One region of the Pseudoalteromonas sp. Ld20 genome, then DNA from elsewhere that is predicted to be linked to it. Evidence: predicted binding sites of a transcription regulator. Region 1 holds the regulator's gene; the other holds the start of a gene.

The links. Region 1 encodes ArgR, which controls arginine synthesis, uptake and breakdown. Its sites were predicted from a motif close to ANTGAATANNTATTCANT; they were not measured.
Region 2: argC (N-acetyl-gamma-glutamyl-phosphate reductase) is a predicted target of ArgR. The motif match lies at 4,641-4,658, and genes of this name have one in related genera.

What each region holds. Positions count from the first base shown of each region.
Region 1 is NZ_JBISHB010000030.1:296,819-305,839, forward strand. Features, by position in the region: gene ACJJVX_RS07105 (tRNA-uridine aminocarboxypropyltransferase) at 104-793, shown strand; gene ACJJVX_RS07110 (Fe(3+) ABC transporter substrate-binding protein) at 2,162-3,166, shown strand; gene ACJJVX_RS07115 (ABC transporter permease) at 3,166-4,797, shown strand; gene ACJJVX_RS07120 (ABC transporter ATP-binding protein) at 4,798-5,847, shown strand; gene ACJJVX_RS07125 (Dyp-type peroxidase) at 5,911-6,810, shown strand; gene argR (transcriptional regulator ArgR) at 6,807-7,274, opposite strand; gene mdh (malate dehydrogenase) at 7,492-8,427, shown strand; gene ispB (octaprenyl diphosphate synthase) at 8,512-9,021, opposite strand, start outside.
Region 2 is NZ_JBISHB010000043.1:224,815-233,835, forward strand. Features, by position in the region: gene argH (argininosuccinate lyase) at 1-530, opposite strand, end outside; gene ACJJVX_RS18125 (argininosuccinate synthase) at 586-1,788, opposite strand; gene ACJJVX_RS18130 (ornithine carbamoyltransferase) at 1,799-2,719, opposite strand; gene argB (acetylglutamate kinase) at 2,728-3,489, opposite strand; gene argC (N-acetyl-gamma-glutamyl-phosphate reductase) at 3,496-4,500, opposite strand; gene argE (acetylornithine deacetylase) at 4,715-5,863, shown strand; gene panP (pyridoxal-dependent aspartate 1-decarboxylase PanP) at 5,912-7,540, opposite strand; gene ACJJVX_RS18155 (GGDEF domain-containing protein) at 7,812-9,021, shown strand, end outside.

The DNA of each region.
Region 1 (9,021 bases):
ATAGCTGATAGCTGATAGCTGATAGCTGATAGCTGATAGCTGATATCAATTCCCACTGACTTTAGCTATAATACGCGCCGATCAATTTTTAGGTATAAAGCTTGTGATTAACCGCTCTTCTAATTCAGTACTTGCCTTGCGCGCGCAGCAAATTAGCGAATCTCGTCGGGAGTTTAATGCCCGTGGCGGCAAAATGGATCGCTGTGAGCAATGTTTAATTGCAAAGCATTATTGCATTTGTGACGGTGTAGAGCAGGCAAACTGTGAGGCCGCTGTATGTATGCTGATGTACCACAATGAAAGTTTTAAACCTTCTAATACCGGTCGTTTGATTGCTGAAATAGTTCCTGACAATTATGCTTTTCGTTGGGATAGAACCGAGCCCGATCTTAAACTTTTAGCGCTGTTAAATGATCCACAATATCAACCTATGGTGATATTTCCAGCTTCAGATATTGAAAACCCTGCACGAGTTGTTACCGAGGTGGAGCATCAACCAAATAAACGTCCTTTGTTTATCTTTTTAGATGGCACATGGCGCGAAGCAAAAAAAATGATTCGTAAAAGCCCTTACTTAGATAATTTACCTGTGCTGTCGATCACTGCTGACAAGCTATCTGATTATCGCCTGCGTGTTGCCCCTCACGCTCATCAACTTGGTACCGCTGAAGTGGCTATTATGGTATTAGCATTGGCAGGTGAATTAGATGCATCTAATAAACTCGAGCAGCATTTTATGAAGTTTCGCGACGCGTACTTATTAGGTAAGCGCAACAAAGGCCGACCACAATAACGAGTAAATTTAAACGCTGTATACCCAAACCACCTCGAGATGCAGACTTCAGCGTTTCACAGGTGTTTAATATCAAGGCGTTATTTTGTAACAATGGTAGTCCCTTTTAAGAAGTAACAACGATGAGAGTAAGCGTCTGTGAAATGCCCAACGAGTTGGTTTAAAAGCGATTTATACTGCGTTACTTTTATAAGGGATTGATTTTAATAATAGAACCATTATGACTTGCAATCAATGCCTGCCTTAATCGCTTTTAATTCCAACTGAAACTGCATTTTGAGGTGGCTTGGGTAATAAGAAGTAAACCCGTATTAAAATGCTATGCATAACAATAGCAAAATAGTTTAGTATTTTTTGATAGCTGATAGCTGATAGCTGATAGCTGATAGCTGATAGCTGATAGCTGATAGCTGATAGCTGATAGCTGATAGCTGATAGCTGATAGCTGATAGCTGATAGCTTTATTCAGGCAAAAGAAAAGCGCGAACTATCTCTAGTCGCGCTTGCGGAATCTTCTAATTTTCTGCATCCTGCAATTGAACTTAATCAACTCCTAAACTTTACAATTCCATGTGATCACGCTGTTACTTATTCGTTCTGCGTGATTTAGGCTATCCGGGCCTATATCCAAGTAGTATCCATTCATCCATATCGGTAAAATCTATTACCCGTCCTTTATGCATCAATCTTAATGCTATCCATTTATTAAACAGTTCCATTGCGTTGCCTTTAAGGCCTGTCCGTCTATCCGTTTTACAACATCCTGTAAACAACCTTTTTACGAACCCTGTTGTTAATCCATTACACATCATCCTGATGCTATCCATTTATTAACAGTTCCATTGCGTTACCCTTAAGGCCTGTCCATTCGTCCGCTTTTATAACATCCTGTATAACAACCCTCTTACGAGCCCTGTTGTTAATCCTTTTCGCATCATCTTGATGCTGTCCATATATTTACTATCCATAGTGTTGCTCATCCTGAGCCTGTCCATAATTCCATTTTTTCCTAACGTAACCTAAAATCCGAGGTTTATGAGTAATCATTCCTTGTCCGTTTACTCATTTAAGCCTAACTGCTTAACCGATGAAGTAAGTATAGAGCCTTTTAGCAAACAAAATAGTGGTCAAATCGGATGTAAAATATGGCTATTGAAACAACAAATAAATATAACCCTTAAATTTCAATGCTTTAGTTTGTTTTTTGATGACTTTTCTGAGGTTTTATACTCAATGACTGGCACGATCGTAAGAGATATCTCACACGCAATTTCCATTATGGTTGTCAGGCACATTTAATGAGTGCACTTTAAATGGAGAAAAGGTATTATTTCATGATAATAGTTATTATTTAAGTGGAAGCGATATATGAAAAAGACGTTAGCAATTTTGGTTGGGTTAACCGTGGCAGCACCTGCATTTGCAGATGATGCGGTAAATATTTATTCTTTTCGTCAACCATTCTTAATTCAATCAATCTTAGATGATTTTACTAAGCAAACCGGTATTAAAACCAATGTGGTATTTGCTAAAAAAGGCTTAATTGAACGTGTTAAACGCGAAGGGAAGCATAGCCAAGCTGATTTAGTTCTAACTTCTAATTTTAGTGATTTAGTACAATTAGATGAGCTAAATTTAACTCAAACAATCAATAGCGAAACAGTCAACCGCAACGTGCCTGCTAAATTTCGTGATGTTGAAGGCCAATGGGTTGCATTAACCAAACGCGTACGTAATGTATATTCATCAAAAGAGCGTGTTGGTGCACTACCGCATTTAAGTTACGAAGAGTTGGCTTTACCTAAATACAAAGGTAAGTTATGCACACGCTCTGGTAAACACCCTTATAACCTAGGTTTAGTTGCATCAATGATTGCGCATCATGGTGAAGCACAAGCAAAAACATGGCTTGAAGGTGTTAAAGCAAACTTAGCGCGTAAGCCACAAGGTAATGATCGTGGGCAAGTTAAGGCCGTTAAAGAGGGATTGTGTGATATCGCGTTAGGTAACAGTTACTACTTTGGTAAGATGATTGAAGACCCAGCACAAAAACCATGGGCAGATGCTGTACATATAAACTTCCCAAATCAAGATAATAGAGGCTCACATATCAATGTTTCTGGTGTAGTTATGACTAAGTACGCTAAAAACTCTGAAAATGCCTTGAAACTTATAGAGTTTATGACCGACAATAAGGCACAGAATACATATGCGTCGGTTAATATGGAATATCCGGTTAAACCTGGCGTTGAATTATCAAGTTTAGTTGCGTCTTGGGGAAGCTTTAAGGAAGATAGCTTGCCACTTGATGAAATTAGCAAATATCGTCCGTTAGCGCTTAAGCTAATAGATGAGGTGAAGTTCGATCTTTAATGAGTTTTAAATTTTCGTTGTCGCGATGGCAATCTTTCGCGTGGGTTATTGGCACCGTGCTAGTAACCCCGCTGTGTTTTCTTCTTTTTGAATCTCTACAGGGGGATTCAGAGGTGTTTAGTCACCTCTGGGAAACCGTGTTATGGGATTACATCCGCAATACTTTGGTGCTTATTTTTGGAGTGGCTGTTGTCAGCTGTGCGATTGCACTCCCGCTTGGTTGGTTAACGGCTTATTGTGATTTCCCCGGACGAAAGCAGTTTGAATGGGCACTAATGCTCCCTCTTGCGATGCCAACGTACATTATTGCTTATGTATATACTGATTTGTTTGATTATGCCGGACCTGTGCAAATAGCGCTGCGTGATTGGTTTAATTGGCAGTCCCCAGACGACTACTGGTTTTTTGATATTCGTACCTTACCCGGCGCGATTATGATGATTGCTTTAGTGCTTTATCCTTACCTTTATTTGATTTTTAAAACAGCGTTGCGTGAGCAGTCATTTAAATTAGTGCAAGCAAGTCAATTGATGGGTCTATCACCTAGGCAAAGTTTTTTTAAAGTGAGCTTGCCGCTTGCTCGTGGTGCTATTGTCGCCGCTCTTGCACTTATAAGTATGGAGACAATGGCTGATTTTGCTACTGTTAACTACTTTGCTGTGAGCACTTTAACAACGGCTGTGTATGACACATGGCTAGGGTATTACTCACTAACTGCGGCTGCAAAAATTTCAGGCATTATGCTGCTTATTTTATTTATTGCTCTGATGATGGAGCGCTTTAGCCGTCGCAATCAAGCCGTATTTGAGCGCCAATCAGGGGTTAATAGTGATGCACTATATAGCCTTAAAGGGAAGCATGCCTGGTGTGCAACTACATTTTGTTGTGTGGTTTTGTTTTTTGCGTTTTTACTGCCTGTGGCAGTGTTGGTAGGTTATGCCATTTCGTATGCTGAACAAGCATGGAGTGATCAGTTTTTCCTTTATGCATGGCAGAGCTTTAAGGTGGCAGCTATTGTTAGCATCATTACCATCGGCTTGAGTTTGTTAGTGGTTTTTTATCAGCGAATAGCGAAGCAACAGTACCCGTTAATACCTGGGCGCTTAGCGAGTACCGGGTATGCTTTACCAGGTACCGTACTTGCAATTGCAGTACTATTACCCCTAACTTTATTAGATGATAAATTAAATGCGTGGTTAGAGCCGCTTGGGGTTGTGCCAGGACTGTTATTAAGTGGCACTTTGTTTGCAATTATATTTGCATACGTTGTACGCTTTTATGCCATTGCCCATGGTGCAATAGAATCCAGTTTTATGCGCATTAGCCCATCGCTTGATATGGCGAGTCAATCCATGGGGCAAAGCCAAGGTAAAACTCTGCGCAAGGTACATATACCGTTGTTACGTCGTGGTATTTTAACCGCAGGGTTACTAGTATTTATTGAATGCATGAAAGAGTTACCAGCCGCTTTATTATTAAGGCCTTTTAATTTTGAAACATTAGCAACACATGTATTCCAATACGTTAGTGATGAGCAATTAGAGTTGGCTTCTATTTCAGCGTTATCGATAGTCGTAGTAGGGTTAATTCCTTTGTATTTTGTTAATCGCTCAATGGAGCAACGTAGTTAAATGAGCAGTTTAGTCTTAGATAATTTATCGTATCAGTATAACGGCACCGCAGTGATTGAAAATCTAGATTTAACTGTCGCCAAAGATGAGATCGTTTGTTTGCTTGGTGCAAGTGGTTGTGGAAAGACCACGACATTAAAAGCAATAGCAGGGTTAATAGAAGCCAAGCAAGGTAAAGTCTTTATTGATGGTAAGTTGGTAAGTGATGAGCAGTTATTTTTGGCGCCAGAGTATCGTAATATCGGTATGATGTTTCAAGATTATGCATTGTTCCCACATTTAACAGTGGCTGATAATATTGCATTTGGGTTAGCTAAAATGCCAAAAGCACAAAAGCAGCAACGTGTTGATGAAATGCTTGAATTGGTGCATTTAATTGGTTGTGCTAAACGTTTTCCACACCAATTGTCTGGCGGCCAGCAGCAGCGAGTCGCGATTGCGAGGGCACTCGCTTATAAACCTAGTTTATTATTATTAGATGAACCATTTTCAAATATTGATACCCAAGTACGATTTGAATTAATTGCTGATATCCGTCGTATTATTAAAGCGCAGCGCGTGTCTGCAGTATTTGTTACACACTCAAAAGAGGAAGCATTTGCATTCTCTGACACTTTGGCGGTGATGCATCGCGGAAAAATTGCTCAACAGGGCACCGCTGAGCAACTTTTTAGCTCTCCGAGTTCAAAGGTGGTTGCAGAGTTTCTAGGTCAAGGCATATACTTGGACGCAGAAGCATTAACGGCAACTGAATATAATACTGCATACGGGCGTGTTGAATCATTTGCTGCACGAGGTTCTCAGGCTCAACTAGGTCAGATATATATTCGCCCACATCACCTTTTATTAACCGCGGTTTCAATAGGTGAGGAGGGTATTAATACAGTAACTATTATCAATAGTCGCTTTATTGGCTCCCATTATGTTTATAAAGTAATGATTGCACAGCAAGAAATAGAAGTTGCAGCTCAATTAGACCAGTCATTTAAAGAGAATGATCAGGTTACAATAAAAATAAAACCGCACACGGTAAACTTTTTCGCTAGTTAGAGTAGTGACTTTTTATTTTAAAGCAAAAGCGCCGTGTATGAGACTTTGAGTTAAGGAAATACCATGGCGCAAGCGCAATCGGGGATTTGTGCTGAGGCAAACCTACACGGTTTGCATTTATTTTTTAATGTATTTGATGGTCATGACGAGTCATTGCGTAAAAAATTAAAGCGAGTCAGTGTGATTCAAGACGAGTTCGCTGATCAATTTTCAGAATCTATGCTCTCAAGCCTTGTGGCTGTAGGCGCGCAGTATTGGCCACATGTTTTACCTGAGTTCATTCCAAGCCAACTACAAAGCTTTCCTAATATTACGCATAATGATCATGTTATGGGGGCACAGCCGTTCGATTTATTTGTACAAATTCGTTCAGATAGAGAAGACGTAAACCATTTGTTCGCATTACAAATACTTAAATTGTTTGCCCCTGATGTTGAGCTTGTTGAGCAAGTACGTAATTTTCGCTTTTTAGATGGGCGCGACTTTAATGGTTTTATACTCGGGGGGGATACCCCCCATGGTCGTCAAAAGCGAATCACGGCTTTAGTTAGCAGGCCGGGGCACTTTGAAGATCAAGGTAGTTATATCCATGTGCAGCGTTATAAGCATGATTTGAGTGTATGGCAGCATCTATCATTACATGAACAAGAGCAAATAATGGGGCGTACGCGATTAGATAACACGCTGATCATACCACCGTTAGAAACCAGTCATGCAGTACGAACTGAACTTAAAGATGAGCAAGGTCAAGCGTTGCTTCTCAATCAAAGCATGCCTTACGGTGATGTAAATGAGCAAGGTGTATTAGCAATAAGCTGCGGCGCATTTGGCTCGGTGTTCGAGCAGGTGTTACGTAGCCGTTTAGGGCAGGGCGAATGCTATGACCATTGGCTTGATTTTACACAAGCTGATATGGGGTCGGCATTCTTTGCCCCGTCAATTAACTTTTTAAAGCAGCTTTAAACCGTATCAAATAAAAGACGAACACGCTCAAGGGTTACATCAATTTCTGAAATTTTAGCTGGGGCAATAAAAATAGTGTCGTCTCCGGCAATTGTACCCAAAACACCATCTGCTTTACCTAATGAATCGAGTAAGCGAGCAATTAATTGTGCAGCACCTGGGCTGGTGCGAATAATGATCATCATCTCATTATGCATAATATCAATCACTAATTGGCGCAATGGGCTTTTTGCTGTAGGTACACCCATTTCAGCTGGTAGGCAATATACCATCTCTTGTTTTGCATTGCGTGTGCGTACGGCGCCAAATTTACTCAACATGCGCGATACTTTACTCTGGCTGATATTATCAAAACCTTGCTCTTTTAGAGCGTCTACGATTTCGCCTTGAGAACCAAAATTCTCTTCTTTTAAAAGTGATTTAAAGGCTTTCACCAGTGCTTCTTGTTTATCATGTGGTTGCATGTTGCTGTTCTGCTCTTGTTATTTGATGAGCTAAATTCTACACAAAAATGAATATTTATGCAGTAGTTGTTTGTCGTATGCGCTTTGTAAACAAGAAAGTTTACAACTATGGTCGAAATTATATGCAAAATAAGCAGGATAAATTTGTCTTTAGGCATTAATTTCATTATCTTTAGAGCCACAAATATTTCCCTATCTCAAATTACGGAGAATTCCAATGAAAGTTGCTGTATTAGGTGCTGCAGGCGGTATCGGCCAAGCGTTGTCTTTATTATTAAAAACAGGTTTACCAGCTGGTTCTGAATTATCACTTTATGATGTTGCTCCAGTTGTTCCTGGTGTTGCTGTTGACCTTTCTCACATCCCAACAGATGTTAAAGTTGCTGGTTTTGGTGCTGACGCACTTGACCAAGCGTTAACGGGTTGTGATATCGTGCTTATCCCTGCGGGTATGCCACGTAAGCCTGGTATGGACCGTGCTGATTTATTCAACGTAAATGCGGGTATCATCAAAACATTAGCAGAAGGCATTGTTGCTAATTGTCCTACCGCACTTGTGGGTATTATTACAAACCCAGTAAATGGCACTGTGCCAATTGTTGCTGAAGTTTTCAAAAAAGCAGGTACTTACGATGCTAAGCGTGTTTTCGGTATCACTACTTTAGATGTGATCCGTTCTGAAGCGTTCGTAGCTGAGCTTAAAGGTGTTGATGTTGCAACTGTGAAAGTACCAGTAATTGGTGGTCACTCAGGCACAACTATTCTTCCTCTTTTATCTCAAGTTGAAGGTGTTAGCTTTACTGATGAAGAAGTTGCAGCACTTACTCCACGTATCCAAAATGCAGGTACTGAAGTAGTAAATGCTAAAGCTGGCGGTGGTTCTGCTACATTATCAATGGGTGCTGCTGCAGCACGTTTTTGTATGTCTTTAGTTAAAGGCCTACAAGGTGAAGACGTTGTAGATTATGCATACGTTGCAGTTGAAAATGGCGATGCAGAATACTTCGCTCATCCAGTACGTTTAGGTAAAAATGGCGTAGAAGAGATTCTTTCTTACGGCGAACTAAGCGCGTTTGAGCTACAAGCTAAAAACGATATGCTTGATACGCTGAAAAAAGACATCCAAGAAGGTGTTGATTTCATCAACGCTTAACCTTGCTTATATCGCCAGCTGTTGGCGGTAATAAAAAAGCCTGCAATTGCAGGCTTTTTTGTGCTCGAAATCAAATCGTTAATTTTAGTGACTACGATCAACAGCAATACGGGCTAGGCTAACTAAGGCTTCTTTATAAGGCGAATCAGCTAACACAGATAAACAAGCAATGGCTTTATCTGCTTCTTCGTTTGCTTTATTCATGGTGAACTCGAGTGCATTTGTTTCATTTAGCGTATTGAGTATTGCGTCTAAGTGCTCCATACCATTACTGTGCTCAATTGCATCACGAATTAGCTGAACCTGTTCAGCATTACCTTGTTGCATAGCATAGATAAGTGGCAGGGTTGGTTTACCTTCAGCTAAATCATCACCAATGTTTTTACCTAACTGATCTGCATCTGCATTGTAATCAAGTACATCATCAACCAATTGAAAAGCAGTACCTAAATGCATCCCGTATAAATTGAGTGCTTTAAGTGTTTTTTCATTTTGTTCAGTAATGACTGCAGCAAGCCCTGTAGCAGCTTCGAATAACTTAGCTGTCTTAGAGTAAATAACCTGCATATAACTGTCTTCAGTGGTGTCAGGGTC
Region 2 (9,021 bases), on a different contig from region 1:
TCAAGCATTTCAACATACGCCATACACCAATGACTAAATAGCAATGGTTGAGCACGTTGTAAATGGGTGTAACCCGGTAAAATAGTTCCTAGCTCACGTTCAGCTAAAGCAATAAATTCACCTTTTAACTGCGCTAGCGCTTCAAGTAAATGATCGGCGGTATCACGACACCATAGACGAAAATCTGTAGCAACTTGGTCGTTACGGCTACGTCCAGTGTGTAGTTTTTTAGCTAAATCGCCCACTTTTTCGATTAAAGCAGCTTCAACATGAGAATGAATATCCTCAGCGCCCGAAGTTGCCACTGCTTGTGGATCAGCTTTTACTTCGTCGAGTAATTCATTTAATGCTGCTACTAGCGATTGATGCTCGCTACTGCTTAATACATCAACTTGCTTTAAGGCACCAGCCCATGCAACAGAGCCAACAATGTCCTGCTCTGCGAGTTGATAATCGAAGGGAAGTGAGTCGTTAAATTGTTTAAACGCCTCATCTGGACCCGTAGAAAAACGTCCGCCCCATAATGCCATGAAATATCTCCAAACCCTGAAATTGCCCCGCTTTATGTACGGGGCTTTTGTAAAATTACTTCTTCGCGAGTGCTGAAATTCTGCTTGAAAGCGAGAATAAACGAATAAAACCTTCAGCATGCGATTGGTCGTATACATCATCTGCACCAAATGTTGCAAAGTCTTCGCTGTATAAGCTATTTGGTGATTTTTTCTGAACCGCAGTTACTTGGCCTTTATAAAGCTTAAGAATAACTTCGCCAGTAGCAACAGTTGATAATGCTTCTGCGCCCGCTAATATTGAGTCTTTAAGTGGTGTAAACCAACGACCGTCATAGACTAAGTGTGAGAACTCGCCGCCCAATACTTCTTTCCATTTACGACTTGCTTTATCAAGTACTAGCTCATCAATCGCTTGTAATGCAGCCATGATCACTGTCCCACCTGGTGTTTCATAACAACCACGTGATTTCATGCCCACTAAGCGGTTTTCAACGATATCAACACGACCAACGCCATGCGGGGATGCAATATCATTAAGTTTAACTAAACAGTCATACGGTTTAAGTTGTTCGCCATTTACCGCAACTACTTCACCTTCAACTACCTTTAAGGTAACAAACTCAGGTTCATTCGGCGCTTGCTCTGGTGAATTAGTCCATGTCCAAACTTGCTCACTTGGTTGGCACCACGGATCTTCAAGCTCACCACCTTCGTGCGAAATATGCCACGCGTTTGCATCACGACTGTAGATTTTAGTTGCAGACGCTGAACATGGAATATTACGCTCTGCTAAGTAATCAAGTAATGACTCACGGCTTGATAAATCCCACTCACGCCATGGCGCAATCACTTGAAGATCTGGAGCAAGCGCGGCAAAACACGATTCAAAACGTACTTGGTCATTACCTTTACCAGTACAACCATGAGAAAGTGCATCAGCACCTACTTTGCGAGCAATTTCAACCTGCGCTTTTGCAATAATAGGACGTGCCATTGACGTACCTAATAAATAAGTACCTTCGTAGATTGAACCTGTTTTAAGCGTTGGATAAATATAGTCACTTACCATCTCATCTTTTAGGTCAACGACATAACACTCAGATGCACCTGATGCGATCGCTTTTGCTTCAACACCTTCAAGCTCTTCTGCGCCTTGACCTACATCGGCCACAAACGCAATGACTTCACAGCCGTAGTTCTCTTTTAACCATGGCACAATGGCCGACGTATCTAAACCACCAGAATAGGCTAATACAACTTTTTTAATAGAACGCATTGGTGATACCTTACACAAAATTTGGATTTAATAATGAAACAAGCAACGCGTTTTGCGCATGCATACGATTTTCTGCTTGTTGTATAATTTTTGACGCCGGACCATCCATTACTTCTGAAGTAATTTCAAACTCACGGTGTGCAGGCTGGCAATGCAGTACAGTGTCAGCCCCTGTTAGTTCAAGTAACGCCTTGTTTAATTGATACGGCATGTACTTTTCTTTTACTTGATCAAGTGGCGTTTCATCACCCATTGATACCCATGTATCTGCATACACAGCGTTAGCACCTACAGCCGCTTCAACACGGTCACTGACCATCACTGATGCACCATTCATTGCTGCAATTTGTTCTGCTTGCTTTAAAATTTGCGAATCCGGTGAGCTGCCTTTAGGGCATACAGCAACGAAATCAGTACCTAAAGTAGCTGCAAGCAACATTAGTGAATGAGTTACGTTGTTACCTTCACCTAAATAAGCCAGTTTTAGTTGGCTTACATCACCATACACTTCTTGCAGTGTTAAAAAGTCAGCAAGTGCTTGGCATGGGTGATATAAATCACACAAGCTATTAACCACAGGAACGCTCGAGAACTCAGCAAGTGTAGTTAACGTTTTATGTTGATATACCCGTGCCACGATGCCGTCTGCCCAACTGGCGATATTCAAAGCAAAATCTTTCACTGATTCACGTGCGCCCATGGCACCATTTTGCGAATCAAGATACACCGCATGACCACCTAACTTATTAATACCAATATCAAATGATAAACGCGTACGTAAGCTCGGCTTTTCAAATAAAGTAACCACGGATTTACCCGCTAGGGCTTGACTAAAATCAGCAGGATTCGCTTTAATTTTTTGCGCAAGATTAAGTAACTTAAGTGCGCCTTGTTGGTCTAGTTCAAGACCCGATAAAAAATGATTAAACATATAAAAACCTATGGTGTAATTTTTGTTCCGACGTGCTCACCGGCAAGTAGAGCGACTAAATTTTCTGGCTTTTGCCAGCTCGAAATATACACTCCGCGTCGTAAGTGCTGGGCAGCAAGAAGGCTGGTCTTTACTTTGACCTCCATCCCACCCAAAATTACTCCATCTGTAATCAGAGTATTGATCTGATTTGTGTCAAGTTGATGTAACGGCTGTTTATTTGCATCAAGCACTGCCTCTACATCAGTCATAAAAATAATTTCTGCATTAAGTTCTTTTGCAATTGCCGCAGCAGCTTCATCGGCATTTACGTTATACCAAAGGCCATCATCACCAAAGCCAATAGAGCTCACCAGCGGTAAGCGTCCGAGCTTTAACAACTCAGGGAGCACGCTTTGCTCACCACTTTCACAATTACCCACTTGACCAAGCGCTTTTAATTTTTGTGACGAAATAATGCCCGCTTCGTATAAACTAAGTCCGACCGGTTTATGACCCGCAATAATTGCTTGGCTCATTAATTGTTTATTCGCACAGCCTGCCAATGCCCCTACAATATAAGGCATTTGCTCTTTCGGACTGATGCGTAAGCCTTGATGTTTCGCACTGGCAAACCCCGCCTCACTCAACCAATTATCTACCAGTGAGCCTCCGCCATGAACGATGACAAATTGCGCTTGAGTTTGCGATGCCAGCGCCTCAAATAACGCTTTTGCCGCGTCTTCTGTATTGAGTACTGCACCACCGAGTTTAATGACCCATGTTTGCATTACTAATTACCCTTTTAAACCAGTGCTATGAGGTATCCCCATCGCTAAATTAATACATTGTAGTGCTTGCCCAGCAGCACCTTTTAATAAGTTATCAATGGCTGCCATTACAATCAGTTGGCACCCTTGTTGTTGCCAAGCAATATCCACAAACGGCTGCTTAGCCACCCCTTTAATTGATGGTATTTTACGACCCAGTAATCGGATCAGTGGCTCATCAACAAGCACTTGGTAGGCTTGCGTAACTTGCTCTGGCGTTACATCTGCTTTTAGTTGTACATAAATGGTTTCTAAAATACCGCGTGGAAAATTACCTAAATGCGGTGTAAATAACACTTTATGACCTAAATGTTGTTCAATTTCAGGGCTGTGCCTGTGATTAAATAATCCGTATGGCGCTAATGACACTTCACAAAAATGCGTGCCCACACTGGCTTTACGCCCTGCACCTGTAACACCTGATACGGCATTAATAATAATAGTTTGATCAGCCAATAACCCGGCTTGTTGTAATGGCTTTAACGCGTTTAATGCAGCTGTTGGATAACAACCCGCCACAGCCACAAGCTTTGCTTTTGCAATTGCTTCGCTATTCCACTCAACTAATCCGTATGCCGCTTCACTCAATAACTCTGTATGCTGATGTTCAAAGCCATAATAGGTTTGATAATCTTCATTGCTGCTTAAACGATAGCCACCTGATAAATCAAATACTTTTTTGCCCATGCTTAAAAAACGTGGCGCTAAATCAACACTCACTTTATGATCAGTACATAAACAAACAAAGTCAGCCGTATTGTCAATATCGCTAAACGCACTTTCGCTCAGCGGTAATAAAGGAGAATCTAGTAAACCTAGATGCTCAGGGTACAAGTCACTTAATAATTTACCTTTATCTAAGCTTTGCTCAGATACATAGCAACCAGCTAAGGTTAATTGTGGGTGTTTTGCGACTAAACTGGCTAATTCTGCGCCGCTATAACCACTTGCGCCAATAATCACTACTTTCATTCGTTACTCTTTTTGGTTTTTATTACTACATTTATGTTCAAATCGGGTTTAACAGTGCATAAACACACTATTTTAGGAATGAAACTGGGTTATCGTCGTTTTATATTCATTGCGTCGCTTTAATATATTTATGCTTAAAAAGTGAATTGATATTCATCATAAATACTTTTATATTGTTATGCAATTAGATTGAATACTTATTTTGGATTTTTTTATGTCATTACCGTCTTTTTTATCTATGTATCAGCAATTGATCGCTGCGCCTTCAATTAGTGCTATGGATGAGTCATTGTCTATGAGTAATAAAGGGGTGATTGATTTATTAGCCACTTGGTGTACAAGCCTTGGATTTGAATGTGAAATAACAGAATTGTCGGGCGCTAAAGGTCGTTTTAATTTACTCGCAAAACGAGGCCAAGGGGATGGCGGTTTAATGCTTGCTGGTCATACTGATACCGTGCCATTTGATGATAGCCGCTGGAACTATAATCCGTTTAAATTAAGTGAGCACGATAATAAATTATATGGATTAGGAAGCATTGATATGAAAGGTTTTTTTGCTTTTGTATTGCACGCTATCAATGAACTAGATAAAGGCGCACAAACACAGCCAATTTTGATTTTAGCCACCGCCGATGAAGAAACGACCATGGCCGGCGCGCAACAAATTTGTAAGCACTCAAATTTAAAGCCCGCCCGCTGTATTATTGGTGAGCCTACTGATATGACGCCTGTTTTCACGCATAAAGGGCATATGAGCAGTGCTATTAGAGTAGTGGGTCGTTCAGGTCACAGTTCTGATCCTGAGCGCGGCTTAAACGCCATTGAAGTAATGCATAAAGTGATTGCAAAATTATTAGTTTTAAAAGAAGAATTAAAGAATAAGTATGCAGTTGAGCATTTTGTTATTCCTTACCCTACTTTAAACTTAGGCCATATCCACGGTGGCGATAATGCAAACCGCATCTGTGGCTGCTGCGAAATGCACATTGATATGCGCCCATTGCCGGGTTTAAGCGTACAAGAATTGCAAATGATGCTGCTAAAAATGGCCGCTGAAATAAACAATCAATACCCAGATTCAGTGAGTGTGGTCGATATGCACGAGCCAATTCCCGCTTTCACCGGCAGCACTGATTCGGCATTGGTTAAACTGGCAGAAAAAATATCTGGCGAGAAAGCGGTCGCAGTTAATTACTGTACTGAAGCACCGTTTATTCAGCAATTAGGCTGTGAAACCATTGTTATGGGGCCAGGCTCTATTAATCAAGCTCACCAGCCGGATGAGTTTTTAGCGATGGAAAAAATAAAACCATCGCAAACTATTATTAGTGAAATGATTAAAGCGAGTTGCTTTAGCTAATGTACAAAGCATTAATGGTGTTAATTACATAACTAACACCATTAATTATTACTTCATATACTTAGATAAGTATTTTTTAAAGACAGGATCTGTTTTAGCCAGTTCTTTTTGCTCAGCCAAAATATCTTTTAAGATACTCTGTGATGTAAGTGGGTTAGCAAGTACCACTCTAAATACCACGGTAGGTTGATGATCATACTGAGCTGGTGTTAAACGTGTACGCGAAACGAATGAGCGCCCTGCTTCTCGTTGACGTTTTTGCATACTGGCGGTAAAACGATTTAGTGAGGCAAAAATATCTAGCCGTGTTTGCTCGTCTGCTTCTGCTATTTTTTGCTTAATTTTCTTTGGTACATAACGGTATGTTAGCAAACATAATTCAGGCTCTGAGATCAGCTCAAAATCGTCATCCGCTTTAACTAATTCAGCAAAATACTGTGCTTTTTCTATGCCTTTATCAATCAATATTTCATAGCCTTTACGGCCAATTACTCGTAAGCAAGCATGCACTAACATCGCCATACCTGGGCGACTGCCTTCGAGCGTATGGCTACCTAAGTCTTTTGAGCCTTTGCGTAAAATATATTCAGCATGATGCTCAATAGCATCCGTCGCTGTGGGGTCTTTGAATAACACGAGCCCCGCCCCCATTGGCACATACATTTGTTTATGCGCATCAATAGTAATTGAATCTGCTCGCTCAATACCTTTTAGAAGTGATCGGTGAGTTTGCGATAATAAAGTTGCCCCACCCCAGGCAGCATCTACATGAAAATGACAGTTAAGCTCTGCACTTAAATCAGCCATGGCATCAAGTGGATCAATATTGCCGGTTTCAGTAGTGCCCGCTACGCCTACTATGGCCATCACTTTTATGCCTCGCGCTTCTAACTCATGTGCTTTCGCGCGCATTGCATCAACATCGACCTTATTGTTATCAGCCGTTTTAATGGCTATAAAGTTATCACGACCAATACCTAATAAATCAGCTGATTTACCCAATGAATAATGGCCACGCTCAGAAATCAATACCGCTAAGCCTTTATAACCATAATGCAGCATGGCACTAATTAAACCCTGTGTACCAATCCCTTTAAATTCCCCATCCGCTTTAAGCAAACGGTTACGGGCAATCCACAACGCGGTAATATTTGCAATTGTGCCACCAGAGCAAAATGCACCGAGTGATGTTTTAGCACTGTGCATCCATTTACTATAAAAACCGTCATCTTGCCCGTATGCTAAATGATGCATCATGCCAAGTACTTGGCGTTCAAGGGGAGTAAATGCTTTGGAGGTTTCAATTTTTACCAGGTTTTGATTAAGGCCCACCATCAACTTAGATAGTGGCAGCACAAAATGCGGTAGCGCTGAAGTCATATGGCCAATAAAGCTTGGCGCGGCTGTATGCACTGAATGAGCAACAAGTTGCTCCATAATGTCCTGCGCATAAGCTGAAACAAAAGTTGGATCTTCTGGGATCACCGCTGATTGAAAATCTTTTTCAATTTCATGCAATGGCTTTTCAATTGCCGCAATGTTCTCATTCAAAAAACCTGCTAAGTTGCTCGAAATCTCAAGTTCGATTTTACTCAAAGTTGAGTCAGGTGCTTCAGGCACGGTAAATATACGCATCAGAGTTTCTTTAGAGGCGACGGCACAACGCTTTTGATCCATCTTTATACCCAGTAAATGTAGCTTTCTTTTATCCAAAGACCCAATTAAAGGCCCTTAGCATAAACAACGCCAGCTACAATGATTCTACGAAATGCGTTAACTTTACTGCAATAGAGTAGTAATGTCTCGTATAAAGCCATAAAAGCAGTCAATTGCATGACAAATTAATGATAAATTGATTAATATTTGCTGCTAAAATGCGCCGTAATTTATTTATAGCTGAGACAGCCATTTTTTGTATAATGGTGTAGCGACCACAAAAGAGGCACACATGATAAAAGGAAGTATACGAACCAAATGGATAATGGCCGGTTTTGTCGTTTTTGTTATCAGCTTACTTGCTTACGTTTACTACACATACCACAGCACGCGTAATGATATTATGCAAAGTGTTGATACTCGTTTGCTTAATGCGGCACTAAGCGTAAAGCATATATTGGGTGATGATTATCATCGTCAACTCAATGCGGGGCTACATGTCAGCCGCAGCGAATATCAACAAAAAAGTCGCCAACTATCAGAGTTTGCCAATACTCTCGATATTGCCTATGTTTACGCGATGATTTTAAAAGATGGACAAGTCCATTTCAGCGCCTCAAGTTATACCCAAAAGGATCAAAATACCGGGAAAGTAACACAGCTTCTTGACCTCTATCCTGAAGCAACCGATGCTAATAAAGGCGCTTTTTATTCTACTGAACCTATATTCGAAATATCAAAAGATCAATGGGGCCACTTTAAAACAATCTTTATTCCTTTTGTTGATAGTAATGGTGTTACTTATATTACTGGTGCCGATATTACTATTTATGACCTAAATCAACGTCTACAGTTAAGTGCTTCAAAAGCAGCTGCTATGGCTAGCTTTTTCTTTTTCATTGCGTTATTGGTTGCTGGCATTTATATATTTTTATTAAAGCGTGCCATATCGACTGATTCAGCTAGTGGTTTTGCCAATCATATTGCGCTTGAATATTTCATCAAAAAATCACCACTTCACCATATGCAACTTGCTGTTATCTGGGTCAATGAAATAGAAGATATAAATAGCTTTTATGGCACCGAAGTTGGCGACAGAGTAATGAAAAACCTGTTAGAGCACTTTAATAAACGCCGGCCAACCGACAGCCGAATATTTCGTTTAGCAACGAATAAGATTGTTCTACTTACTTCATTCGATGATAATAACAACAGCTTTGTTAACATTATTGAAGAGTATAATTGCAGCACCCCACTACTTACTAACCCATTTATTTATATTACTTTATGCGCTGGTATCGCTAACGGCAATAAATCTATGCTACTTGAGAATGCCCACATTGCCGCACTACAAGCAAAGCAAGGGCGTCATACTGTTGTTAATTACTCAAAAGCTCTACATGATGTAAAAAGCCAATACCAATACAATGTTGAAATGGCAAAAGAAGTTAGAGAGGCCTTTGAAAACAACCGCATTGTTCCCTATTTTCAAGCAATCTATG